DNA from 2 places in the Microbispora sp. CL1-1 genome. Region 2 is predicted to be linked to the other one. Evidence: riboswitches for the same ligand, from Rfam matches in the RefSeq annotation. Region 2 holds a riboswitch; the other holds the start of a gene.
What was found. Region 2 has a riboswitch for glycine ahead of gcvP (aminomethyl-transferring glycine dehydrogenase). Riboswitches for the same ligand answer to the same signal wherever they lie in the genome.
Positions count from the first base shown of each region.

Region 1: another riboswitch for glycine. It lies ahead of gcvT (glycine cleavage system aminomethyltransferase GcvT); the one in region 2 lies ahead of gcvP (aminomethyl-transferring glycine dehydrogenase).

Region 1 is NZ_JAATEK010000007.1:27,740-39,287, forward strand. It holds gene HCK04_RS11005 (aldehyde dehydrogenase family protein) at 1-1,304, shown strand, start outside; gene HCK04_RS11010 (3-oxoacyl-ACP reductase) at 1,309-2,073, shown strand; gene HCK04_RS11015 (gamma-glutamyl-gamma-aminobutyrate hydrolase family protein) at 2,085-2,774, shown strand; gene HCK04_RS11020 (peptidase domain-containing ABC transporter) at 2,866-4,965, shown strand; gene HCK04_RS11025 (MvdC/MvdD family ATP grasp protein) at 5,373-6,338, shown strand; gene HCK04_RS11030 (TIGR04500 family putative peptide maturation system protein) at 6,413-7,732, shown strand; gene HCK04_RS11035 (AfsR/SARP family transcriptional regulator) at 8,316-8,918, shown strand; glycine riboswitch at 9,017-9,114, shown strand; gene gcvT (glycine cleavage system aminomethyltransferase GcvT) at 9,253-10,341, shown strand; gene gcvH (glycine cleavage system protein GcvH) at 10,338-10,730, shown strand; gene HCK04_RS11050 (L-serine ammonia-lyase) at 10,756-11,548, shown strand, end outside.
Region 2 is NZ_JAATEK010000006.1:235,826-247,373, reverse strand. It holds gene HCK04_RS10575 (hypothetical protein) at 1-173, opposite strand, end outside; partial or broken gene HCK04_RS42150 (sigma factor) at 358-531, shown strand; gene HCK04_RS43490 (hypothetical protein) at 606-731, opposite strand; gene HCK04_RS42145 (hypothetical protein) at 767-916, shown strand; gene HCK04_RS10565 (hypothetical protein) at 909-1,118, opposite strand; gene HCK04_RS10560 (SDR family NAD(P)-dependent oxidoreductase) at 1,115-2,065, opposite strand; gene HCK04_RS10555 (TetR/AcrR family transcriptional regulator) at 2,121-2,711, opposite strand; gene HCK04_RS10550 (alpha/beta family hydrolase) at 2,787-3,395, opposite strand; gene HCK04_RS10545 (hypothetical protein) at 3,485-3,898, shown strand; gene HCK04_RS10540 (hypothetical protein) at 3,955-4,497, opposite strand; gene gcvP (aminomethyl-transferring glycine dehydrogenase) at 4,589-7,414, opposite strand; glycine riboswitch at 7,595-7,688, opposite strand; gene HCK04_RS10530 (response regulator transcription factor) at 7,710-8,405, opposite strand; gene HCK04_RS10525 (sensor histidine kinase) at 8,402-10,375, opposite strand; gene HCK04_RS10520 (hypothetical protein) at 10,540-11,280, shown strand; gene HCK04_RS10515 (MerR family transcriptional regulator) at 11,296-11,548, opposite strand, start outside.

The DNA of each region.
Region 1 (11,548 bases), on a different contig from region 2:
CGGACGCCGCCGAGGTGGACCGGGTGGTCGAGCGGGCCGCCCGGGCCTTCCCCGCGTGGCGGGCGGTCGCCCCGGGCGAGCGGGCCCGGCTGCTGCGCCGCTTCGCGCAGGTGGTCGAGGACCACGCGGAGGAGCTGGCGCGGCTGGAGATCGCCAACGCCGGGCACACGATCGGCAACGCCCGCTGGGAGGCGGGCAACGTCCGCGACGTGCTGAACTTCTACGCGGGCGCGCCGGAGCGCGACCACGGCAAGCAGATCCCGGTGCCGGGCGGGGTGGACGTCACGTTCGCAGAGCCGCTGGGCGTGGTCGGGATCATCGTGCCGTGGAACTTCCCGATGGTCATCATGACCTGGGGAGTCGCCCCGGCCCTGGCCGCCGGCAACACGGTGATCGTCAAGCCCGCCGAGTGGACGCCGCTGACCGCGCTGCGGCTGGCCGAGCTCGCCCTGGAGGCCGGGCTGCCCGAGGGCGTGCTCCAGGTCGTGCCCGGCGAGGGTGAGGTCGCCGGCGCCCGGCTCGTCGAGCATCCCGACGTACGGAAGATCGTGTTCACCGGCTCGACGGAGGTCGGGAAGCTCATCGGCGCCAAGGCGGCCGAGCAGGTCAAGCGGGTGACGCTGGAGCTGGGCGGCAAGAGCGCCAACATCGTCTTCGCCGACGCCGACCTCGCCCGGGCGGCCGAGTCCGCCCCGATGGCGGTCTTCGACAACTCCGGCCAGGACTGCTGCGCCCGCTCGCGCATCCTGGTGGAGCGTTCCGTCTATGACGACTTCCTCGCGCGGCTCGCCGAGGCGGTGCGCGCGGTGCGGGTGGGCGACCCGAACGACCCGGCGACCCAGATGGGCCCGCTGATCAGCGCCGAGCACCGGGAGCGCGTCGCGTCGTTCGTCACCGAGGCCGACGTGTACGCCGCCGGGTCGTGCCCGAGCGGCCCCGGCTTCTGGTTCCCGCCGACCGTGCTGGCCGGATCGTCCTCGGAGTCCTTCCGCAGGGCGTTCACCGAGGAGATCTTCGGGCCCGTGGTGTCGGTCGTGCCGTTCGAGGACGAGGCCGACGCGGTGCGGATCGCCAACGACACGGCGTACGGCCTGTCGGGGTCGATCTGGACCCGCGACGTGGGCCGGGCGCTGCGCGTGGCGCGGGCCGTCGAGGCGGGCAACCTGTCGGTGAACTCGCACTCCAGCGTCCGCTACTGGACCCCGTTCGGCGGCTTCAAGCAGTCGGGCCTCGGCCGGGAGCTCGGCCCGGACGCCCTGTCGGCCTTCACCGAGACCAAGAACGTCTTCATCTCCACGGAGTAGATCAATGCAGCGTTTGCAGGACCGTGTCGCCGTCATCACCGGCGCGGGCAGCGGCATCGGCCTGGCCACGGCCCGCCGGTTCGCCCAGGAGGGCGCCAAGGTCGTGGTGGCCGACCTCGACGAGGAGGCCGGCGCGAAGGCCGCCGCCGAGGTCGGCGGCCTGTTCGTCAAGGCCGACGTGGCGAACGAGGACGACGTGACCCGGATGTACCGGACCGCGTTCGAGGAGTTCGGCAGCGTCGACATCGCGTTCAACAACGCGGGCATCTCGCCGCCGGACGACGACTCCATCCTGGAGACCGGCCTCGACGCCTGGCGCCGGGTGCAGGAGGTCAACCTCACCAGCGTCTACCTGTGCTGCAAGCACGTCATCCCGTACATGCAGCGGCAGGGCAAGGGCTCGATCATCAACACCGCGTCGTTCGTCGCGGTCATGGGCTCGGCCACCTCGCAGATCTCCTACACCGCCTCCAAGGGCGGCGTGCTCGCGATGAGCCGCGAGCTGGGCGTCCAGTTCGCCCGCGAGGGCATCCGGGTCAACGCGCTGTGCCCCGGGCCGGTGGACACCCCGCTGCTGCGGGAGCTGTTCGCCAAGGACCCCGAGCGCGCCCAGCGCCGTCTCGTCCACGTGCCGATCGGCCGTTTCGCCCGGGCCGAGGAGATCGCCGCGGCGGTCGCGTTCCTCGCCTCCGACGACGCGTCGTTCATCACCGCCTCGGAGTTCCTGGTCGACGGCGGCATCTCCGGCGCGTACGTCACTCCGCTGTAAAGGGGTATGCCATGGCCCGTCCCGTCATCGGCGTGACCTGCTACGTCGAGCCGGCGAGGTTCACCGTCTGGGACATGCCGACGGCGCTGCTGCCGTACATGTACGTCGACCACATCGCGCGGGCGGGCGGCCAGCCGGTCATCCTGCCGCCGGCCGGGGAGCCCGCCGCGCTGGTGGAACGGCTGGACGGGCTGATCATCGCGGGCGGGGGCGACATCGACCCCGCCCGCTACGGCGCGCCGCCCGCGGAACAGACCGGATATGTCAGGGAGTTCCGCGACGAGGCGGAGTTCGGACTGTTGGAGGCCGCCCTGCGCACCGGCCTGCCGTTCCTCGGCATCTGCCGGGGCCTGCAGGTGCTCAACGTGGCGCTGGGCGGCACCCTCCAGCAGCACCTGCCCGACGTGGTCGGCCACACCGCCCACTCCCCCGCGCCCGGGACGTTCGGCCGCCTTCCCGTACGGCTCTCGCCGGGGTTGGCCAAGATCTACGACGGCGAGGACCTCACGCCCGCCCACTACCATCATCAGGCGATCGACCGCCTGGCGGACGGGCTGGAGGTCACCGCCCGCTCGGACGACGGCACGATCGAGGCCGTCGAGGTCACGGGCGCGGCGTTCGCCCTGGCCGTCCAGTGGCATCCGGAGGCCGACGAGGACGGGCCGCTGTTCCACGCCCTGGTCACCGCCGCCCGCCACTGAGCCGCCGCTTTTCGCCACCGCTTCTCGGGGCCGCGGGATTGAAGCCGGTCACAAGCGATGGACAAGCCTCCCGGCCGACACTCCGTGGACCATGAGGCTCAATCGCGGCACAGCTTTCAGCAGGGTTCCTGTCGTCCACCAGCGCACCCCCACCGAGTGCGGCCCCGCCTGCCTCGCCATGGTCCTCGGCGCGTACGGGCACCACGTGGAGGTGCGCGAGCTCGGCGAGGAGCTGGGCGCCGGCCGTGACGGCACCTCCGCGCTCACCCTGGTCAGGGCGGCGAGGCGGCGCGGGCTGGAGGCACGGGCCTTCTCCCTGCCTCCCGAGGGGCTGGCGCACGCGCCGCTCCCGGCGATCGCGCACTGGAAGGGCGACCACTACGTGGTCGTCGAGCGTCACGGGCGCGGCGGGGTCACGATCGTCGATCCCGAGACGGGCCGCCGTCGCGTCACCACCGCCGAGCTCGCCCTGGACTACAGCGGCGTGCTGCTCGTCTTCACCCCCGGCCCCGGATTCCGGCGGACCGCGCGCCCCCGGCGGGGCCGCTGGTGGCGGTGGCCCGCCTCTGTCGCCTTCGCGGGCCACCGCCGGCTGCTCGCGCTGCTGGTGGCGCTCAGCGTCGTCATGCAGGCGTTCGGCTTCGCCCTCCCGGCGCTGACCGAGCTGGTCGTCGACCGGGTGCTGCCGGCCGGCGACCACGACCTGCTTACCATCGCGGGCTTCGGAGTGCTCGGCCTGGTCGCCGCGTACGGGCTGGTCCGGGTGCTGCGCGGATACGCGATGGTCTCGCTCAGGGCGAGCGCGGACGGCGAGCTGGTGCGTGTAACGGGCGAACGGCTCCTCGCGGCGCCCTACCGGTTCTTCGCCCTGCGCGGCTCCGCCGACCTGGTCAACCGCGTGCTGGCGACCTCGCTGATCCGGGAGGTCCTCACCAACCAGGTGACGCTCGCCTTCCTGGAGGCCCCGCTGGCCCTGGGATACGTGATCGCGATCGGCGTGCGCAGCCCGCTGATCGGCGGCTGCCTGGTCGCGTTCGCCCTCGCCCAGGCGGGCCTGCTGCTCCTCACCCGCCGCCGCGTCGGCGACCTGACCCACCGCGAGACCGAAGCCCGCAACGACCTGCAGAGCAGGCTGATCGAGGGCCTGCGCGGCATCGAGACCGTCAAGGCCTCCGGCGCGGAGCCGCGGATCGCGGACCGATGGGCGACGGCCGTCGCCACCGTCGCCGAGCGTTCCGGGCGAAGCGGCCGGGCGCAGGCCATGCAGGAGGCCCTGCTCGGGGCCCTGCAGTTCGCCGCCCCGCTCACCCTCGTCTGGACGGGCGCCCGCCAGGTGGCGGACGGCACGCTGACGCTCGGCGGGATGCTCGCCCTGCAAGCCCTGGCCGGCGCCGCGCTCGCCCCGCTGAGCTCGCTGATCGCCGGCCTGCAGGCCGTACAAGGGGTCAGGCCGCACGTGGAGCGGCTGGCCGACGTCTGGCACGCCGAGCCCGAGCCCGTTCCCGCCGCCCCGGTCACCCGTACGCTCACCGGGCGGATCGAGCTGGACGGCGTCGGCTTCCGCTATGGCCCCGACAGCCCGTGGATCCTGCGGGACGTCACGGTCACCGTGCGCCCCGGGCAGAAGGTCGCGCTGGTCGGTGCCTCGGGCTCCGGCAAGACCACCCTGGCCCGGCTGATCCTGGGGCTGCTCACGCCCGGCGAGGGCGAGATCCGCTACGACGGCGTGCCCGCCGCCGCCTTCGATCCCCGCGCCCTGCGCCGCCAGTTCGGCGTGGTGCCGCAGGAGCCCGTCCTCTTCCACGGCACGATCTTCGACAACATCGCGCTCAACGTCCCCTCCGCCACCCCGGAGCAGGTGGAACGGGCGGCCCGGGCGGCCCGCCTGCACGAGGAGATCAGGGCCATGCCGATGGGCTACCGCACGCTGCTCACCGACGGCGGCGGGCTGTCGGGCGGGCAGCGCCAGCGGCTCGCGCTCGCCCGCGCCCTGCTGTCGGAGCCGAGGATGCTGCTGCTCGACGAGGCCACGAGCCACCTCGACACCGTGGCCGAGGCCGCGATCGAGGAGAGCCTGCGCGGCTTCGCGGGCACCCGCGTCGTCATCGCCCACCGACTGAGCACCGTGCGGGACGCCGACTGGGGCGGCCGTGGCCGCACTAGCTCCTGCGGCCCTGGGCGACGGCGGTAGCTCCGGTGATGCGACACCGGTGACCTCGGCAGCCAGGCAGCTCCGGTGGTGCGGCACCGGGGCTCAGGTCGCTCACGTGGCCACCGATGGCAGCCAGCGGTCTCCGCCCGCGCCCGGTGGCTCTCGGTGGCGTCCCTACCCGCCTGGCCCGTAGATCCACGGCCCCGCACTGCGCCTCGTGGGTCCACGGCCCGCTCGATCCCGTACCTGCCGATGCAGGGCTCGCTCGATCAAGGCCCTGGCCGTTCACACCCGGTCCATTCAGGCCGCGTTCATTCAGGCCCGGTCGATTCGGGTCCTGTCCGGTTTCGGGCCACTTCCGGAAGGCGCCGCCCCGGCGTCCCGTCCGCGCTCAGGTCTGTTGAGGCACGTCGAAAGGCCCTCCGTTGCGCTCTTCTCACGTTCTCGTGCTCACCAGCGAGGACGACCCGCACGCCGAGCGGGTCGGCGGTCTACTCGCCCGGCGCGGCGCGCGCGTCAGCGTCTTCGACCCCGGCGACTTCCCCGTCTCCGCGAAGCTGGACCTCGGCTACGGCACCGACCTCGGCACCCGCCGCATCCTGCGCCGCGACAAGGAGACGATCGACCTCGACACGGTGTCCGCCGTGTGGTGGCGCCGGCCGACTCCCCCGCGGGCGCACCCCGAGATCGCCGATCCTGCGGTCGCCGCCCACACCGTGCAGGAGTGCAAGAGCCTGCTCGGCGACCTGTGGGAGCAGTTGCCGTGCCGTCAAGTGCCCGCCCGCGAGTCGGTCTTCCGCCGGTCCGGCCAGAAGTCCTCCCAGCTCGCGCTCGCCGCGGAGCTCGGGTTCGCGATCCCGGAGACACTGATCACCACGGACGCCGAGTCGTTCCTCGACTTCCACGACCGGCACGACGGCCGGATCATCACGAAGGCCTTCCACGTCCCGCTCGTGGAGGGCGTCGCGGGCGGCCTCACCGCGACGCGCCTCACCGAGCCGGTGTCGCCCCGCGACCTCGCGTACGCCGACGGCCTGCGGTTCTGCCCCGTGATCGTGCAGGAGATGGTGCCGAAGCGCGTCGAGCTGCGCGTCACCATCGTCGGGCGACGGATCTTCGCCGCCGAGATCCACTCGCAGGCGTCCAACCGGTCGAGCCTCGACTGGCGCTACTACGACACCAGGACCACGCCGCATCGGCCGCACCGGTTGCAGGAGGAGATCGCCGACCGGTGCCTCGCGCTTATGGACCGCCTCGGCCTGCTGTACGGCGCCGTCGACCTGATCGTCACACCGGACGACCGTCACGTCTTCCTTGAGGTCAACCCCAACGCCCAGTGGCTGTGGGTCGAGAACATGACCGGCCTGCCGATCAGCGAGGCCCTCTGCGACCTCCTGCTCGAACCGGCCTGACATCCCCGCCGCCGACCAGCCCGACAGATCCCGCTCGGAGGGAGCGGGATCGACCGCGCCCCGAGGAGCCCGACATGCCGCACAGTGCCGACCACAACACCGACCACAGCACCGACCGCAGTGCCGACCGCAGCACCGCCGATCGCGCCGCCCCGAGTGCCGCCGTCGGTGCCCCGCTTGGTGCCGCCGTTGATGCCACCGAATCTCCGGCCGGCAGTGCCGCCCACCGCGCCACCCAGAGTGCCGCCGTCGTTGCCGCCGTTGGTGCCACCGAGACTCCTGTCGGCAGTGCCGCCCACCGCGCCGCCCAGAGTGGTGTCCACCGTGGTGTTGTTCCTTCTGCCCGTCTGCTGACCGATGTCCTGGCGTACCTGCGCCGGATCTGTGATCGGGAACCCGCCGAGGCCAGGCTCCTGCTGGGCGGCCTGCGGGCGGAGCACGAAGGCGTGCCGATGCGCCTGGTGTGGCAGCGCGACCACCCCGGCGGCAGATGTCACTACGACATGCTGCTCCCGGTGGGCGACGGCACGGTCTCGATCGCCTTCGCTCCCGACCTCGCGCTGCCCTGGCCGCTGCGGGGCAGCCGCAACTCCGGCGAGCAGGTCGTCGTGCGGGTCAACGGCATGGAGGTCGCCATGGAGCAGGCCATGGCGGTGCTGGACGAGCTGTGGAGCGACGCCTCACTCGCCAGCAGACTGGTCGACGCCGCCCTGGTCGCGCAGGAGCTGGCCGGCGACCCGGCAGACCTGTCCGCCGCCGAGTTGCAGGACGCTCTCGACGCCTTCCGGCGGGCCCGGGGGCTGCTCACGGTCGAGGCCACCCAGGAGTGGATGGCCGAACGCGGCCTCGACCACGCCGGCCTGGAGGACGTCGTGGCCCAGGAGGCGGGGATCGCCCGGCTTCGTCGCCGGGTCGCCGGTGACCGCGCCGAAAGTCTTTTCGCCGCCGCCCCTCGCTCCTACGACCGGTTGTGCGTGGTGTTCCTGCGGTATCCCCGTGTGGAGGCCGCCCGGGCCGCCGCCGACCGGCTGCGGGACGGCGGACCAGGCTCCCTCGCCTCCGCCGCCGAGACGCTCGACCACGGCGCGGACGCCCGGCTGCGCCGCCTGTTCCGCGCCGAGCTCGGCCCGGAGGCGGCGGACGCCGCACCGGGCGACGTCCTCGGCCCGTACGGACCCGACCCCGTGGTCGTCCAGGTCGTGGAGGTCAGACCCGCTACCTTCGACGACGCCACCCGGCAAGGGATCGAGCAGCGGCTCTTCGACGACTGGCTGGCCGGGCGGCGGCGCGAGGCCCGCGTGGAGTGGGTGTGGGGCGACGCCCGGCGCACCGAGGCCGTCAACCAGGCCCTGCGGGCCCCCGCGGCGGAAGACGGCCTCACGGCGGCCCGCTGAGCGCGATATTCGCGCCTCCCCGGGCCCGATTCCCCCTCCCCGGGCCCGATTCCCCCTCCCCGGGCTCGATTCACGCCAGCCCGGGCGCGGCACCGTACGCGCGCCGATCATCCGGCTAATCGACGCCACTCACGCACACCGCCTCCGGGGACGGCCGACGAGCAGCAGCATCTGCAACCGCTTTCATTTGGGTTATCGGCGTATCGGAGCATCCGGAGCCGGCATTGGCCCGGGCGGAGCGGTGTTTATGGGCCCCCGGGCAGCCGACATAGAAACGGCATATATTTTGACGCACGCCGCCGGAGAGGGATATGGTCAAATAGCGATCACAGCCGCGTCGTCGGCGCGTTCACGCTGCTTTCGTGCGAGGGGAACCGTGTTATACGCCGTGCTCGGAACGTTCCTGGCCATGAAGCCCTCAGGGGATGTCATCGCCGGACTCGCCCCGAGGCACCGGCAGCTGCTCGCGTTGTTCCTGCTCAATCCGAATATCGCGGTCCACCGGGACCGGCTCATCGATCTGTTGTGGAATGGCCGTCCCACTAAATCGGCGGCGCGGAATCTTACCACCTACATCGCGCAGATGCGGCAACGTCTGTCGCCCCGCGACCCCCACCTTTCTCCACTGCACACCGTGGAGGGCGGCTACCTTCTTTCCGTGCCACCGGCATCCGTGGATGCTGAAGTATTCAACCAATTTGCGGCACAGGGCAGAATCGCTCGTGAGAATTGCGATTACCACAATGCGGCGCGGATGTTCGAGAACGCGCTGAGCCTGTGGCGCGGCGACGCCCTGCTCGCCATGAGGCATGTGGACGCGCTCTCCGCGTGGGCCGACCGGCTCGACGAGGAGCGGCGCGCGGTGACCGAGGACCTCTTCGACGTCAGGCTGGCGCTCGGGCACCATCACGAGATCGTCGGCGGCCTGGCCCAATGGGCGAGGCGCCACCCGCTGCGCGAACGGCCGCACCGGCAGCTCATGCTGGCGCTGCACCGGTCGGGCCGCACCCACGACGCCTCGGCGTCCTACCAGCGGCTGCGCCGCACCCTGGTCGACCGCCTCGGCACCGAGCCGTCCCCCGACACCCAGGCCCTCCACCAGCGGATCCTCACCGGCGACGACCTCCCGTCCACCCATGTGCGGCTCCGCGCGGCGCATCGGCCGCCGTGCGACTCCAGCCACTGACCCGTACGGGATGGCACGGCCGGGAAGTGACAGGGGAAATCAGGTGATCCGGCCGGTTACGGGGATGGCGGCGACCCACTAGGCTTGCAGCACACCGGTGATCCCGTGCGGGAGAGCGTCCTGGCATCCGGTCAGGGCCCCTGAAGGAGCAAGCCCTCCCCGCGAACCTCTCAAGGCAAAGGACCGTGCGGGCCAGGTGACCTCTGGAAAGAAGGCCGTCAGGCCTCGCCGAAGGTGAAAGTCCGGCAAAGATCGGACGAAGCTCTCAGGCGCCGATGACAGAGGGGGAGGATGCCCGATAGTCAAACGCAGCATCCGTCCTTCCGAGGTGCGCATGTCCCGATCCACCCCGCTCCGCGGGGTCCACGAAAGTCTGGGCGCGACCCTGACCGACTTCGCGGGCTGGCAGATGCCCCTGCGCTACGGCAGCGAGTCGGCCGAGCACAACGCGGTGCGCACGGCCGCGGGCCTGTTCGACCTGTCCCACATGGGGGAGATCTTCGTCGTCGGCCCGCAGGCGGGCGAGGCGCTCGACCACGCGCTCGTGGGGCACCTCAGCGTCCTCGCGCCCGGCCGCGCCCGTTACACGATGATCGTGAACGAGACCGGCGGCATCCTCGACGACCTCATCGTCTACCGCCTCGACGAGGACCAGTACATGGTCGTCGCCAACGCCTCCAACTACGCCCTCGTCGCCCGTGAGCTCGCCGAACGCGTCCGGGGCTACGCGCAGGTGACCGACAGGTCGGACGAGTACGCGCTGGTCGCCGTGCAGGGCCCGCGCAGCGCCGAGATCCTGGCCGCGCTGACCGACGCCGACCTCGACGAGCTGAAGTACTACGCCATCGTCGCCGGCATCGTCGCGGGCGCGCCCGCCCTGATCGCCCGCACCGGATACACCGGCGAGGACGGCTTCGAACTCTTCGTGCTGAACGAGCACGCCGTGCCGCTGTGGAACGCCCTCGCCGAGGCGGGCAGAGACGCCGGGCTCGTCCCCGCCGGGCTGTCGGCCCGCGACACCCTGCGTCTGGAAGCCGGCATGCCGCTCTACGGCAACGAGCTGAGCGCGGCGATCACGCCGTTCGACGCGGGCCTCGGCCGGGTCGTCCGCTTCGACAAGCCGGGCGACTTCGTGGGCAAGGCCGCCCTTGAGCGGGCGGCGGAGTACGGCACCAGGCGGCGCCTGGTCGGGCTGGTGGCGCGCGGCAGGCGCGTGCCCCGCCACGGCTACTCCGTCACCCGGGAGGGGGCCGTCGTCGGCGAGGTGACCAGCGGCGCTCCGTCGCAGTCCCTCGGCCGCCCGATCGCCATGGCGTACGTGGACGAGGGCGCCCTGGAGAAGGGTGGCCTGGCCGTGGACATCCGGGGCAGCCAAGAACCGGTCGACGTCGTCGATCTGCCTTTCTACAGGAGGAGCAAGTGAGCACCATTCCGGACGACCTGAGCTACACCAAGGAACACGAGTGGGTGGCCGGGCTTGAGGACGGCCGCACCGTGACGGTGGGCATCACGGCGTACGCGGCCGAGCAGCTCGGCGACGTGGTTTACGTGGAGGTGCACTCCGAGGTCGGCGCGACCATCGCGGCCGGCGACGCGGTCGGCGAGGTGGAGTCCACCAAGTCCGTGAGCGACATCTTCGCGCCGGTCGGCGGCGAGATCGTCGAGATCAACTCCGCCGTCGTGGACAACCCCTCGCTGGTCAACTCCGACCCGTACGGCGAGGGCTGGCTGTTCCGCGTGCGCGTGGAGGAGGAGCCCGACGACCTGCTGTCGGCCGCGGAGTACGCCGCGCTGACCTCCGGCGAGTCCTGACAGACGGTGCGAAGGGCGACGGTCAATGGCGATCAGCGTCTTCGACCTGTTCAAGGTGGGCATCGGACCGTCCAGTTCGCACACGGGCGGTCCGATGGCGGCGGCGCACAGGTTCGCCCGCGGGCTGCACCAGGACGGGCTGCTGGAGAAGGTGACCCGGATCGAGGCGATCCTGTACGGCTCGCTCGGGCTGACCGGCAAGGGCCACGGCAGCGACAAGGCGGTCCTGCTCGGCCTGTCCGGCGACAAGCCCGAACTGGTCGACGTCGACACCGTCGACGAACGGCTGGCGGCGATGCGGGCGAGCGGCACGGTCACGGTGTACGGCGTGCACGAGATCCCGTTCGTGGTCGGCGAGGATCTCGTCTTCGAGCGCAAACTGTCGCTGCCCCACCACCCGAACGGCATGCGGTTCACGGCGTACGCCGACGACACCGTGCTGCGCGAGAAGGTGTACTACTCGGTCGGCGGCGGCTTCGTGGTGGACGAGAACGCCACCGGCGCCGACCGGATCAAGCCCGACGACACGGTGCTGCCGTACGCCTTCACGACCGCGCACGAACTGCTCGCGCACTGCGCCGACACGGGCCTGTCGATCTCCGGCGTGATGATGGAGAACGAGAAGGCCTTCGGCCGTACGGAGGAGGAGATCCGCTCCAGCCTGCTGCATCTGTGGGCGGTGATGGCCGAGTGCGTACGGCGCGGCACCAGCCGCGAGGGCGTCCTGCCGGGCGGCCTCAAGGTGCGCCGACGGGCCCACCAGCTCCATCGGCGGCTGCAGAGCGAGGCCGACGGCGCCGACCCGCTGCGGGCGATGG
Region 2 (11,548 bases):
ACCGTCACGCCGAACAGCGTGTACGCCCCGGCGCTGTGCGGTGCCCCATGGCCGCGCGCGGACAGCAGCAGTCCCGCGGTGATCGCCTGGACGAAGACGACCACGGTCTGCACGGTGGTCGCGGCACGCAGGAGCATGAGGTTGCCTGGCTTCGTCGTCGCGTGCGTGGGCATGGCGTGTTTCCCTTCTCGATCTCACCGGGTGTGAGGCCCGGGACTCGGTGTCCCGACAGTCAGACGACGTGGCCGCCGGGAATGTGAGGTGACGCATCGGCCTCACGTAGCGCCGGTCTCACATTCGGGCGCGCTGTCTCGTCGGTCTGGTGAGGGAAGACACGACCGAAGAAGCCGGGGCGCCATGACCACCACATCCGAGCCGGGCCTGAGCGCGATCATGAGCGAGCGGCGTCGGCTCATCAATCTCGCCTACCGGCTCCTCGGTTCCCTGGCCGACGCCGAAGACGTCGTGCAGGAGACGTACGCCCGCTGGTATGCCATGTCGCGGCAGGAGCAGGAGGCCATCGCGTCGCCCGGCGCGTGGCTGACGAGGGTGGCCGGCCGCGTCTGCCTCGACCTGCTCGGCTCGGCGCGTGCACGGCGGGAGAGCTACGTGGGCGAGTGGGTCCCGGAGCCGCTGCCGGATCGGACGGAGTGGATCGGCGGGCGGGGCGGCGGCACGGCCGACCCGGCCGACCCGGCCGACCGGATCACGCTCGACGAGTCGGTCGGCATGCCTGGAGCGTACGGTCAACGGTCAGCCCGGCCTGGTGGCCCGGCTCGACGGCGTCACAGTGACGGTGGCGGCGTTCGACGCGCCGGGCGACCGGATCACGCGGATCTGGGCGGTACGCAACCCGGAGAAGCTCTGGCCCTGGACGGGTGTCTCCCCTGCGGGGGCGGAGACCACCCTCACCTGAGCGGAGCGGCGGAGCGGCGCGAGAGCAGCCACCGGGCCACGACCTCGCCCACGCGGGCGGGATCCTTCTTGAACTCGTGCCCCTCCCCCGGCAGGACCACGAGTGCGACGGGTGACTTCCCGGCGGACCGTGCCCCCGGCAGCGGCATCTGCCGATGGGGTACGGAATCGTGGTCCGCGACCGGGTCGCGGTCAGCGATCACCGATTCGTGGGTGCCTCGTCCAGGGGAATGGTGGCGAGCAGCGCGCGGGTCTCGGCGACGACGCGGTCGGCGAAAGCGGGATCACGGACCTGCGCGGAGCCCACCATCGGCTTGCCGTTCTCGTCGTAGTAGACCCCTGTCCGATCCGACCCGTCGGTCAGCACCCCGGTGATCATCCGAGCGGCACGCTTCGGTGTGCTCCAGTATTTGATGAGGGGCGCGAGCGGCGCGGCGACGTACCTCGCCAGCAACCGGACCACGGCGCTGGCGTCGCGGCCGAGGCCGGTGCCCGGATTGAAGCCCGGTTCGACCGCGTTGAAGCGCAGCCGCGGCGTCTCACGTGCGAACGCGAGCACGGTGGCGAGATTGCACTGCTTGGAGGTGGCGTAGGCGTCGAAGCCGGTCTTGGACGAGCCCCCGGGCCGCCATTGGCCGCGCACACTGGCTTGCGCCGAGATGTAGCGCCCGCCGCGGAAGCCGGCGGCGACCGCGGGCTTGCGCTGTGGATCCTCGACGCCCGAGCAGACGAACACGACGTTCGCGCCGTCGGGAAGGTGCGGAATGAGCGCCTCCGTCAGCGCGAACGGTCCGAGGTGGTTGGTCGTGAAGGCGAGGTCCCACCCCTGTGCGGCCCGGTCGGCGCGGGCCGGCATGATGCCCGCGTTGTTGAGCAGGCCGGCGATCGGAAGACCGAGCGCGACGACCCGTGCGGCCGCGCGCCGCACGCTCGGGATATCGGAGAAGTCGCAGACCACCGAGACCGCGTGCCCCTCGGGCCGCGCGTTGATCTCGGCTTCGACCTCCGCGAGCTTGCCCGGGTCACGGCCCACCAGCACGACGGAGCCGTGCTCGGCGAGCTCGATCGCGGTGCGCCTGCCGATTCCGGACGTCGGCCCGGTGATGATCCACGCCCTTGCGGGCGATGTGCTGCGGCTGAAGTCGGGCACGTCGGCTCCCTCACTGTGGAGATCATGGAGATGGAGATCAGGCACTGGGCGCGGATCAGGCGGTGGGCGCGGTGGAGGAGCCGGCCAGCACCCGCCAGATGGCCTCGAACGCGACACTGCCGCGTGCCTCGGCCTCGGCAGGCTCGCGGATCATCTCGTCGATCGTCGCCTCGGCGATCGCGTTCACCAGGGTCAGGACGAAACCGAGCGGCACGTCCTGCATCGGCCCGTTGGCCCGGCTCCGTTCCAGCAGGCCGGCGATGCCGCTGAAGGCCAGGCTCGCCGCCCGATGGGTGTCGGCGGTGATGTCGTCCGCCACTTGAAGCTGCGCGAGCGCCCGCCGCTTGTCCGGGTTGGCCGTCGCCCAGCGCCACCACTGCGTCCACATGTGGCGGACCTGCTCACGGGGTGCGTCCCCGGCCCGGAGATCGGCGGTCGCCGCGGCGCTCATCTCCGTCTTCAGCGCGAGGAAGAGCTCGTTGAGCAGCTTCGCCTTCGTGTCGAAGTAGGTGAACAACGATCCGTTGGAGACGCCTGCCTCCTTCGCGATCGTCGCGGTGGCCGCCCCGAGCCCCTGGGACGCGATGACGCGGGTGGCCGCCCGCAGGATCGCGTTACGCCGGTCCTCACTGCGTGGTCTAGGCATGATCCGACAATATAAGAGAGTGTCTAGTCAGTCAAAAATTGGCCATGATCGGCCATGAGGCGGGCGAGACCATGCTCACCTGAGCGGAGCGGCGGAGCGGCGCGAGAGCAGCCACCGGGCCACGACCTCGCCCACGCGGGCGGGATCCTTCTTGAACTCGTGTCCCTCCCCCGGAAGGACCACGAGACATTCGGCGTCCTTCTCGTCCGGCACGCCGAATGGATCCCGGTCACCGTTGACCACGAGCACCGGGGTCCCCGCCTGCCGCAGCTCGTCCGCCCGTGAGCGTTCCGGCTTGCCCGGAGGGTGGAGCGGGAACGCGAGCGCCACCACCGCCTCCGCCCCTGCGGCTCTCGCCGTGCGGCAGGCGACCCGCGCGCCGTTGCTCCGCCCGCCCTGCACGAGCGGCAGGCCAGGGTGACGCTCGCGGAGCGCGGCGACGATCGACAGCCACGCCTCGTCCTGCTTGACCGCCGACCCCGGCGCCCGCGCGCCGCGCAGCCGGAACGGCTGGGTCACCCGTGCGACGCTTCCTCCGATCGCCAGCACCGCGTCCCGTACGGCGAGCAGGTCGGGGGCCTCCACGCCTCCCCCGGACCCGTGGGTCAGGACCAGCAGCAGCCGGGGATCGGCGGCCTCGTCCACCTCGGCCAGCGCGCGGCCGTGCGGGGTCTCGATCTCCATGCGGTGAAGGTAACGGGTCCGGCAGGAGCAGGAGGAGGCGACCCTCCGATCGGAGGATGGCAGTCATCCGATAAAGAGGCAAGAATGTCATGGTGCCGGACATCGCATCGCACCAACCGCCGCCCGGAACCGGGCACCCCGTCCCTCCGCCGCAGGCGGCCCCCTCGAACCGCGAGGACCTGCGCGCCGTCATGGCGGCCCGCCGCGACCTCGGGCCGGACTACGAGGACGCCCTGGTCGACTCGTTCCTCGACAAGCTCGACGTGGAGATCGCCGCGCGGGTGCGCAACGAGGTGGCGGCCCAGCTCGCCCACCAGCCGCTTCGCGGCCAGTCCAAGCACAGGGACGGCGCCGTGGGCATGGCCATCGGCTCGCTGGCCCTGGGCATCCCGCTGACCGCCATCGCGGCGCAGACCTCCGGCGCGACGGGCCTGCTCCTGGCCTGGGGCGGGATCATCGCGGTCAACCTCGCTCACGCCCTCGGCCGCCGCCACCAGCGCTGACACGCGGCAGGACGACCAGCGGACGACCACGGGGGGTCACAGGGGGATCACGGGGGTCACCCGGCCGCGCCGGCCTCCATCGCGGGGCGCACGTCGCGGCCCAGGCGCAGCAGCACCTGCTCGGCGAGCGCGGGATCGGGATGGTCGAGGCCGTAGCGCCAGACGGTCTCGGCGTCGGCGTCGCGGCCCCGCAGCGGCAGCGTGCGGGCCAGCAGTTCGATCGCGAGCGCGCCGGTGCCGGCGTCGGCCCCCTCCTGGCGGCTGTCCTCCACGGCCCCGGCGAACTGCGCGCACGCCATCTCCAGGTGCGCCATGCCGAGCAGCACCCGCAGGCGCGCGGGGTCGGCCACCGCGCTGATCGACAGCGCCTCCAGCAGGACGTCGGCGGCCCGCTCGGGCTCGCCGTCCTCCAGCAGCCGCTCGGCCATCCGCTCGGCCACGACCGACAGGCCCTCGCCCGCCTCGCCGCGCTCCGGCGCGTTCTCGTCCGCGGCGAGTTCCGCGAAGATCTCGGCCGCGCCGTCGAGGTCGCCGCTTTCGGCGAGCCGGCGCGCGTGGTCGAGCCGGTCGGACCGCCGCCCGGAATCGATGGCCGTCATACAGGGGGCCTCGCATGGTCGCAGGGGATAGAAACGATCACCGCGATCTTAACGAGACCGGCCGCCGGGCGGGGCCGACATGCTCAACTGATCAGTCCTCGTACGCCTCAAGGGGCGGGCAGGAGCAGACCAGGTTGCGGTCGCCGTACGCCTGGTCGATGCGGCGCACCGGCGACCAGTACTTGTCGTCCCGCAGGCCGGGCACCGGGTAGGCGGCCACCGCCCGCGAGTAGGGGTGGGCCCACTCGTCGGCGGTGAGGCACTCGGCCGTGTGCGGGGCGTTGCGCAGCGGGTTGTCGGTCTTGTCGAACTCGCCCGACGCCACCTTCGCGATCTCGCCCCGGATGGCGATCATCGCGTCGGCGAAGCGGTCGAGCTCGGCCAGGTCCTCGCTCTCGGTCGGCTCGATCATGAGCGTCCCGGCGACGGGGAACGACATCGTGGGCGCGTGGAAGCCGTAGTCGATCAGCCGCTTGGCCACGTCGTCCACGGTGACGCCGGTCTCCTTGGTGATCTGGCGCAGGTCGACGATGCACTCGTGGGCGACCAGGCCGTCCCTGCCGGTGTAAAGCACCGGGTAGTGCGGCGCGAGCCGCCGGGCCAGGTAGTTGGCCGACAGGATCGCCTGCTCGGTGGCCTGGCGCAGCCCGTCGCCGCCCATCATCCTGACGTACGCCCAGGAGATCGGCAGGATGCCCGCCGAGCCGTACGGCGCGGCCGACACGTGGGCCGGGAGGTGCTCGGCGAGGTGGGCCTTGACCGCCACCGGGCCGACGCCGGGACCACCGCCGCCGTGCGGGATGCAGAAGGTCTTGTGCAGGTTGAGGTGGGAGACGTCCGCGCCGAACTCGCCCAGCTTGGCCAGGCCCACCAGCGCGTTGAGGTTGGCCCCGTCGACGTAGACCTGCCCGCCGGCCTCGTGGACCCGCTCGCAGATCTCGACGATCGTCTCCTCGTACACCCCGTGGGTGGACGGGTAGGTCACCATGATCGCGGCGAGCGCGTCACGGTGCTTGTCGATTTTGGCGGCGAGGTCGGCCAGGTCGACGTTGCCGTTCGCGTCGCAGGCCACCACGACCACCCGCATGCCCGCCATGACGGCGCTGGCGGCGTTCGTGCCGTGCGCGGAGGACGGGATGAGGCAGACGTCGCGGCCCTCCTCGCCCCGGGAGCGGTGGTAGGACCTGATCGCCAGCAGCCCGGCGAACTCGCCCTGGGAGCCCGCGTTCGGCTGGATCGACACCCGGTCGTAGCCGGTGACCTCGGCCAGCCAGCCCTCCAGCGTCGCGATCAGCTCGGCGTAGCCCTCGGCCTGCTCCGCGGGCGCGAACGGGTGGATCGAGGCGAACTCCGGCCAGGTGACCGGCTCCATCTCGGTGGTCGCGTTGAGCTTCATCGTGCAGGAGCCCAGCGGGATCATCGAGCGGTCGAGCGCGATGTCCTTGTCCTGCAGCCGCCGCAGGTAGCGCAGCATGGCCGTCTCGGACCGGTGGGAGTGGAACACCGGGTGGGTGAGGAAGCCGGAGGTCCGCTGCAGGCCGGCCGGGAGCGCGTCGGAGGTCACCCGGTCGAGGTCTTCGACCACGAGCCCGGACGCGCCGAACGCCGCCCAGACCGCCCGCAGGTGGCCCGTGGTGGTCTTCTCGTCACAGGCGACGCCGACGTGGTCGGCGTCCACCAGGCGCAGGTTGACGCCCCGCTCGGCGGCGGCGGCCACGACCTCGGCGGCCCGCCCGGGCACGCGGGCGAGCACGGTGTCGAAGAACTCGTCGTGCACGACCTCCACGCCGCTCTCGCGCAGCCCGGCGGCGAGGACGGCCGCGTGGCGGTGCACCCGCTGCGCGATGCGCTTCAGGCCCTCCGGGCCGTGGTAGACGGCGTACATCGAGGCCATGACGGCCAGCAGCACCTGCGCGGTGCAGATGTTGCTGGTGGCCTTCTCGCGCCGGATGTGCTGCTCGCGGGTCTGCAGGGCCAGGCGGTAGGCCGTGCGGCCGTCGGCGTCCAGCGAGACGCCGACCAGGCGGCCCGGCATCTGCCGCTGCAGGCCCTCGCGTACGGCCATGTACGCCGCGTGGGGGCCGCCGTAGCCCAGCGGGACGCCGAAGCGCTGGGAGGAGCCGACGGCGATGTCGGCGCCCTGCTCGCCCGGGGACTCCAGCAGGGTCAGCGCCAGCAGGTCGGCCGCGGCCACCAGCAGCGCCCCCTGGGCGTGCGCCCGCTCGGCGACCGCGCGGAAGGACGCCACCCGGCCGCTCGCGCCCGGATACTGGACGAGGACCCCGAAGCACTCGGGCAGCTCGCCGGCGAGGTCCGACTCGACCAGCGTGATGCCGAGCGGCTCGGCGCGGGTCGCCAGCACGGCCTTGGTCTGCGGCAGCGCGTCGGCGTCCACCACGAACACGTCGGTCTTCACCTTGCTCGCCCGGCGGGCCAGCGTCATCGCCTCGGCCGCGGCCGTCGCCTCGTCGAGCAGGGACGCGCCGGCGACGGCGAGGCCGGTGAGGTCGGAGATCACGGTCTGGAAGTTCAGCAGCGCCTCCAGGCGGCCCTGCGAGATCTCCGGCTGGTAGGGCGTGTACGCGGTGTACCAGCCGGGGTTCTCCAGCACGTTGCGCAGGACGACGCCCGGCGTGATCGTGTCGTAGTAGCCGAGGCCGATCATCGGGGTCAGCACCCGGTTGCGCCCGGCGAGGGCGCGCAGCTCGGCCAGGGCCTCGGCCTCCCCCACCGCCTCGGGCAGGTTCAGCGGGCCGCGCGTGCGGATGGCCTCCGGCACGGCCACGGCGACCAGGTCGGCCACCGACTCGTAGCCGACGACCTCCAGCATCCGGTCGCGGTCGGCCTCGGAGGGGCCGATGTGGCGGGTGGAGAAGGGCGGAGCGGAAAGATCGCGAAGCGTGGACCGATCGGTCATGACAGGGGCCTCCTGGCGGGTCGAGACCTGCGGCGACCGTCCCGCGCCCGGTGTGGCGCGGCGGTCGTGTAGCGGTCTCCCCCTCTGTCATCGGACCTGAGAGCTTCACCGGGCCGTCGGGCCCGGCTTTCCCCTTCGGTGAGGCGCCGCCTGGCCGGCGGGCCTGCTTTTCAGAGTCGCCTCGTCCGTGCGGTACGGATGCCTGAGAGATTCCGGGGAGGTTTGCTCCTTCGGCGCCCCTTCGAAGATCAGGGGTCTCTCCCGCACGAGGTCGTCGGCCGTTCCACTCTACCGGCTACCCCGGATCGGCCCGACTCGCACCCTGCTCGAGATCGGCGCCGAGACCGGCCTGGCGGGCGCGGACGATGGCCTCGGCCCGGTCGGCGACCGCCAGCTTGGCGAAGATGGCGGTGATGTGGTTGCTGACGGTCTTGCCGCTGATGGCCAGATGCCGGGCGATCGCCGCGTTGGACCGGCCGGCCGCGATGATGTCGAGGACCTCCCGTTCGCGGGCGGTGAGCTCGGGAAAGGGCTCCGGGGCCGGCGCGCGAGAGGCCCCGGCGGCGAAGAAGTCGATGATCCGGCGGGCCACGCTCGGGCCGAAGACGGCATGTCCGGCCGCGACAGAGCGGACCGCCCGGACGATCTCCTCCTGCTTCGCGCCCTTGACCAGGTATCCGAAGGCTCCGGCGCGCATCGCGGCGAACACCGACTCGTCGTCCTCGAACATCGTGAGCACGAGCACCCGGGTGGCGGGCACCGCGCGCACGATGGCCCTGGTGGCCTCCACCCCGTTGACGCCCGGCATGTGCAGGTCCATGACCACGACGTCGGGGCGCGTGAGCTGCACCTCACGACGGGCGGCGTCGCCGTCGCCGGCCTCGCCCACCACCTCGATGTCCGGCAGCGACGTCACCAGGGCACGCAGGCCTTCCCGCATCAGCGGGTGATCGTCGACGACGACGATCCTGATCGGTTCCCCGGCGCTCATGTCTGCTCCAGTGGAAGGCGGGCGTGGACGCGGCCGCCGCAGTCGGTGGGGCCGGCGGTGAGCGTACCGCCCAGTTCGCCGGCCCGCTCGTGCATGGAGCGCAGACCGACGCCGTGCGGCCACGCTCCGGCGCCCCCGGAGCCGTTGTCGCTCACCTCCACATGCAGGGCGGCGTGGTCGGCGCGCAGGGAGACCCGGCACGCCGTCGCCCCGCCGTGGCGCAGCGCGTTGGTGACCGCCTCGGTGGCGATGCGATAGGCGGCCACCTCCACCCCGGCGGGCAGCGGCGGCAGGTCGTCCGGGGCGTCGATCGTGACCACGTACCCGGCGTGCTCGTGCCGCCACGAGTCCTGGGCGCGCTGGCGGAGCGCGCCCAGCAGTCCGAGCTCGTCGAGGGCGGGCGGCCGCAGGTTGTAGACGAGCCGGCGGATATCGGCGATCGCGGCGGTCAGGTCGGCGCGCAGGTCGAGCAGGAGCCGTGCGCTCCGCTCGGGATCGGTGTGACGCAGGTTGTGGGCCGCGTCGGCCTTGAGGGTCACCGCGGTGAGCACGGTGCCGAGGCCGTCGTGCAGATCGCGGCGCAGCCGCCGGCGTTCCTCCTCCCGCGCGGCCACGATGCGCGTGCGGGACTCGCCCAGTTGCTCGGACAGGCGCACCGCCTGCAGGGCCAGGCCGACCGGGGCGGCCAGCAGTTCCAGGGCGCGCCGGTCGGCGCCGGACAGCCGGCTCTCCCCCGCCCTCAGCCCGACGAGCAGGTCCGCGGGCGGCCCGTCGGCCACCTCCAGCGACACCGTGTGCCGCCGCCGCGGTGACCGGCCGTACGTCGCGACCAGCCGCCCGTCGGAGGCGACCGCGGCGTACGGCAGCCGCAGCGCCTCGCACACGGCTCGCAACACCCCGTCCAGGCCGGCGCCGAGCCGCAGGCCGACCCGGGCGGCGGCCGCCACAGGATCGCGGCGCTGGCCGTACATGACCCGGTCCACCAAGGACTGCACGGCCGAACGGGCGGGCGCGAAGGCGAGAGCGACAACCGCGGTCGCGATCAGCGGGGCGGCCGACAGCCGGTCCCGCGCCAGCGCGGACAGCCCCGCGACGATGCCCAGGTAGGCCAGCACGACGCCGAGCGTGAGCACCCCGTACACCAGCGAGCGGTTGACGATCAGCTCGATGTCGTACAACCCGTGGCGCAGGATCGCCACCGTGGCCGCGGCCGGGATCAGCGGCAGGGTCAGCAGGAACAACACCGGCCCGTCGGTCGTCACGATCCGCTGCGCGTTGAGCGCGGCGAACAGCCCCACGGCCCACAGCAGCCACATCAGCTGCTGCCGCGGCACCCCGCGGGACCGGCGGACGCGCAGGACGAGCGCGCCGAGGGAGGCCAGCAGCACCAGCGCGGCGACGGCGGCGAACACCGGAATCAGCCGCTGGGCGACCTCGCCCACGATGACGGGCAGCATCGGCTCCTCCGCGGTCGGCCCGTCCCCCGCCGGCCCGGCCGCCACGGACAGGGTCGGGATGGGCGTGAACGGCAGGACGGCGAGGGTCGCGACGGCCAGCGGCCGCCAGCTCCGCGACAGCGGCCTGCCGTCGGGGAACAACTGCACGATCAGCGGAAGGCAGACGACCGGCGCCGGGATCCACGCGGTGATGCCGAACAGCTCGACCGCCCGCGCCCACGCCTCCGGCAGCCCGACCGCGTCGGTGAGCAGCCCGAGGCAGGCCACGCTCAGCGTGTAGCAGGCGCCGTACGCCACGAACAGCAGCCCGATGCGGTGCCCGGGACGGTGGGCGAGCACCAGCGCGCCGAACGTGGTGAAGGTCAGCGCCTGCGCGCTGTTGGTCAGCAGGTAGGAGTCGTCGGCCGCGTCGGCGAAGGTGAGCCCGCCGAGGAACCACGACACCCACGCCGCCACCACCACGACGGCCGTGAGGGTGAGCACCGCGACCGGGCCGGCCCGTCTGACTGCCATGCGCTCATCATCCGATCCCGGCACTCCCATCGGCCATAGGAGCGTGCTCCCGGATCACGGGGTGCACGGGACTGGAATCGGGACCACGCCCCCACGACGAAGGGAGCCGTCCGCGCCCATCCTCGGACTCGATCGGACAACTCCCGGACTCTCGGAGGATCATCATGCAGCCGGACACCGACGCCCGCGCCGCCGCCACCCCGCGGAAACCGCCGCGGGACGTGCGCGGCTTCTGGCGGGTGCTGCTCGCCGTCGTCGCCCCGCTCCCCATGCTCGGCATGGGCCTCAACTATCTGTTCAGCTCCGTGGACGGCGGCGAGTCGTTCGAGGCCACGGTCGCGGCGTACGCGGCCCACGAGCAGGCCGCGGGCGTGCTCCGATGGTTCGCCCTGCCGTTCCTGGTCGGGCTGATCCCGGCCACCTTCGCCGTGGCGTGGGTGGCCCGTCGCGGCGCTCCCAGGCTCACCACGGCGGGTGCCCTCCTCGCGTTGCTCGGCGACCTGGCCGGCTTCCCCCTGATCCGTGGCGGCGACGACCTCGCGTACCTGACGGTGACGAGGCACTTCGACGTGGCGACCATGGCGAGGATTCAGAACGCGCTCGAGGACGACCCCGTACAGCTGGTGGCGAGCCTGCTGTTCATCGTGGGCATCGTCGTCGGCCTGCTGCTGCTCGGCCTGGCGCTGTGGCGCAGCGGCGCGGCGCCGGCCTGGATGGGGGTCCTGCTCGCGGCCGGCGGGTTCACCCATCCGTTCATGCCCGGCCACACCGCGTCGGGCATCGGCCTGCTGGTCACGGCCGTGGGCTTCGCCGGCGCGTCCGTCGCCCTGCTGCGCATGCGTGACGACGAGTTCGACCTGCCCCCGGTCAGGCCCGGCACGCGCGCCCGACCGTCGAACCTGTGATCGCCGGGCATCCGCTCAGCCGGTCCTGCGGGCCTTTCTCCGGCGGGCCAGCTCGTCCGCGGGATGGTCCCCCTCCGCATCCGGAGCGGCCTCCGCCCGCTCGCCCGGAAGCTCGGCCAGCGATCCCTCGACCTCCCGCCAGACTCTCCCGAGCGCGATGCCGAACACGCCCTGGCCGCCCTGCAACAGGTCGATCACCTCGTCGGCGCTCGTGCACTCGTAGACGCTCACGCCGTCGCTCATCAAGGTGATCTGGGCCAGGTCGTTG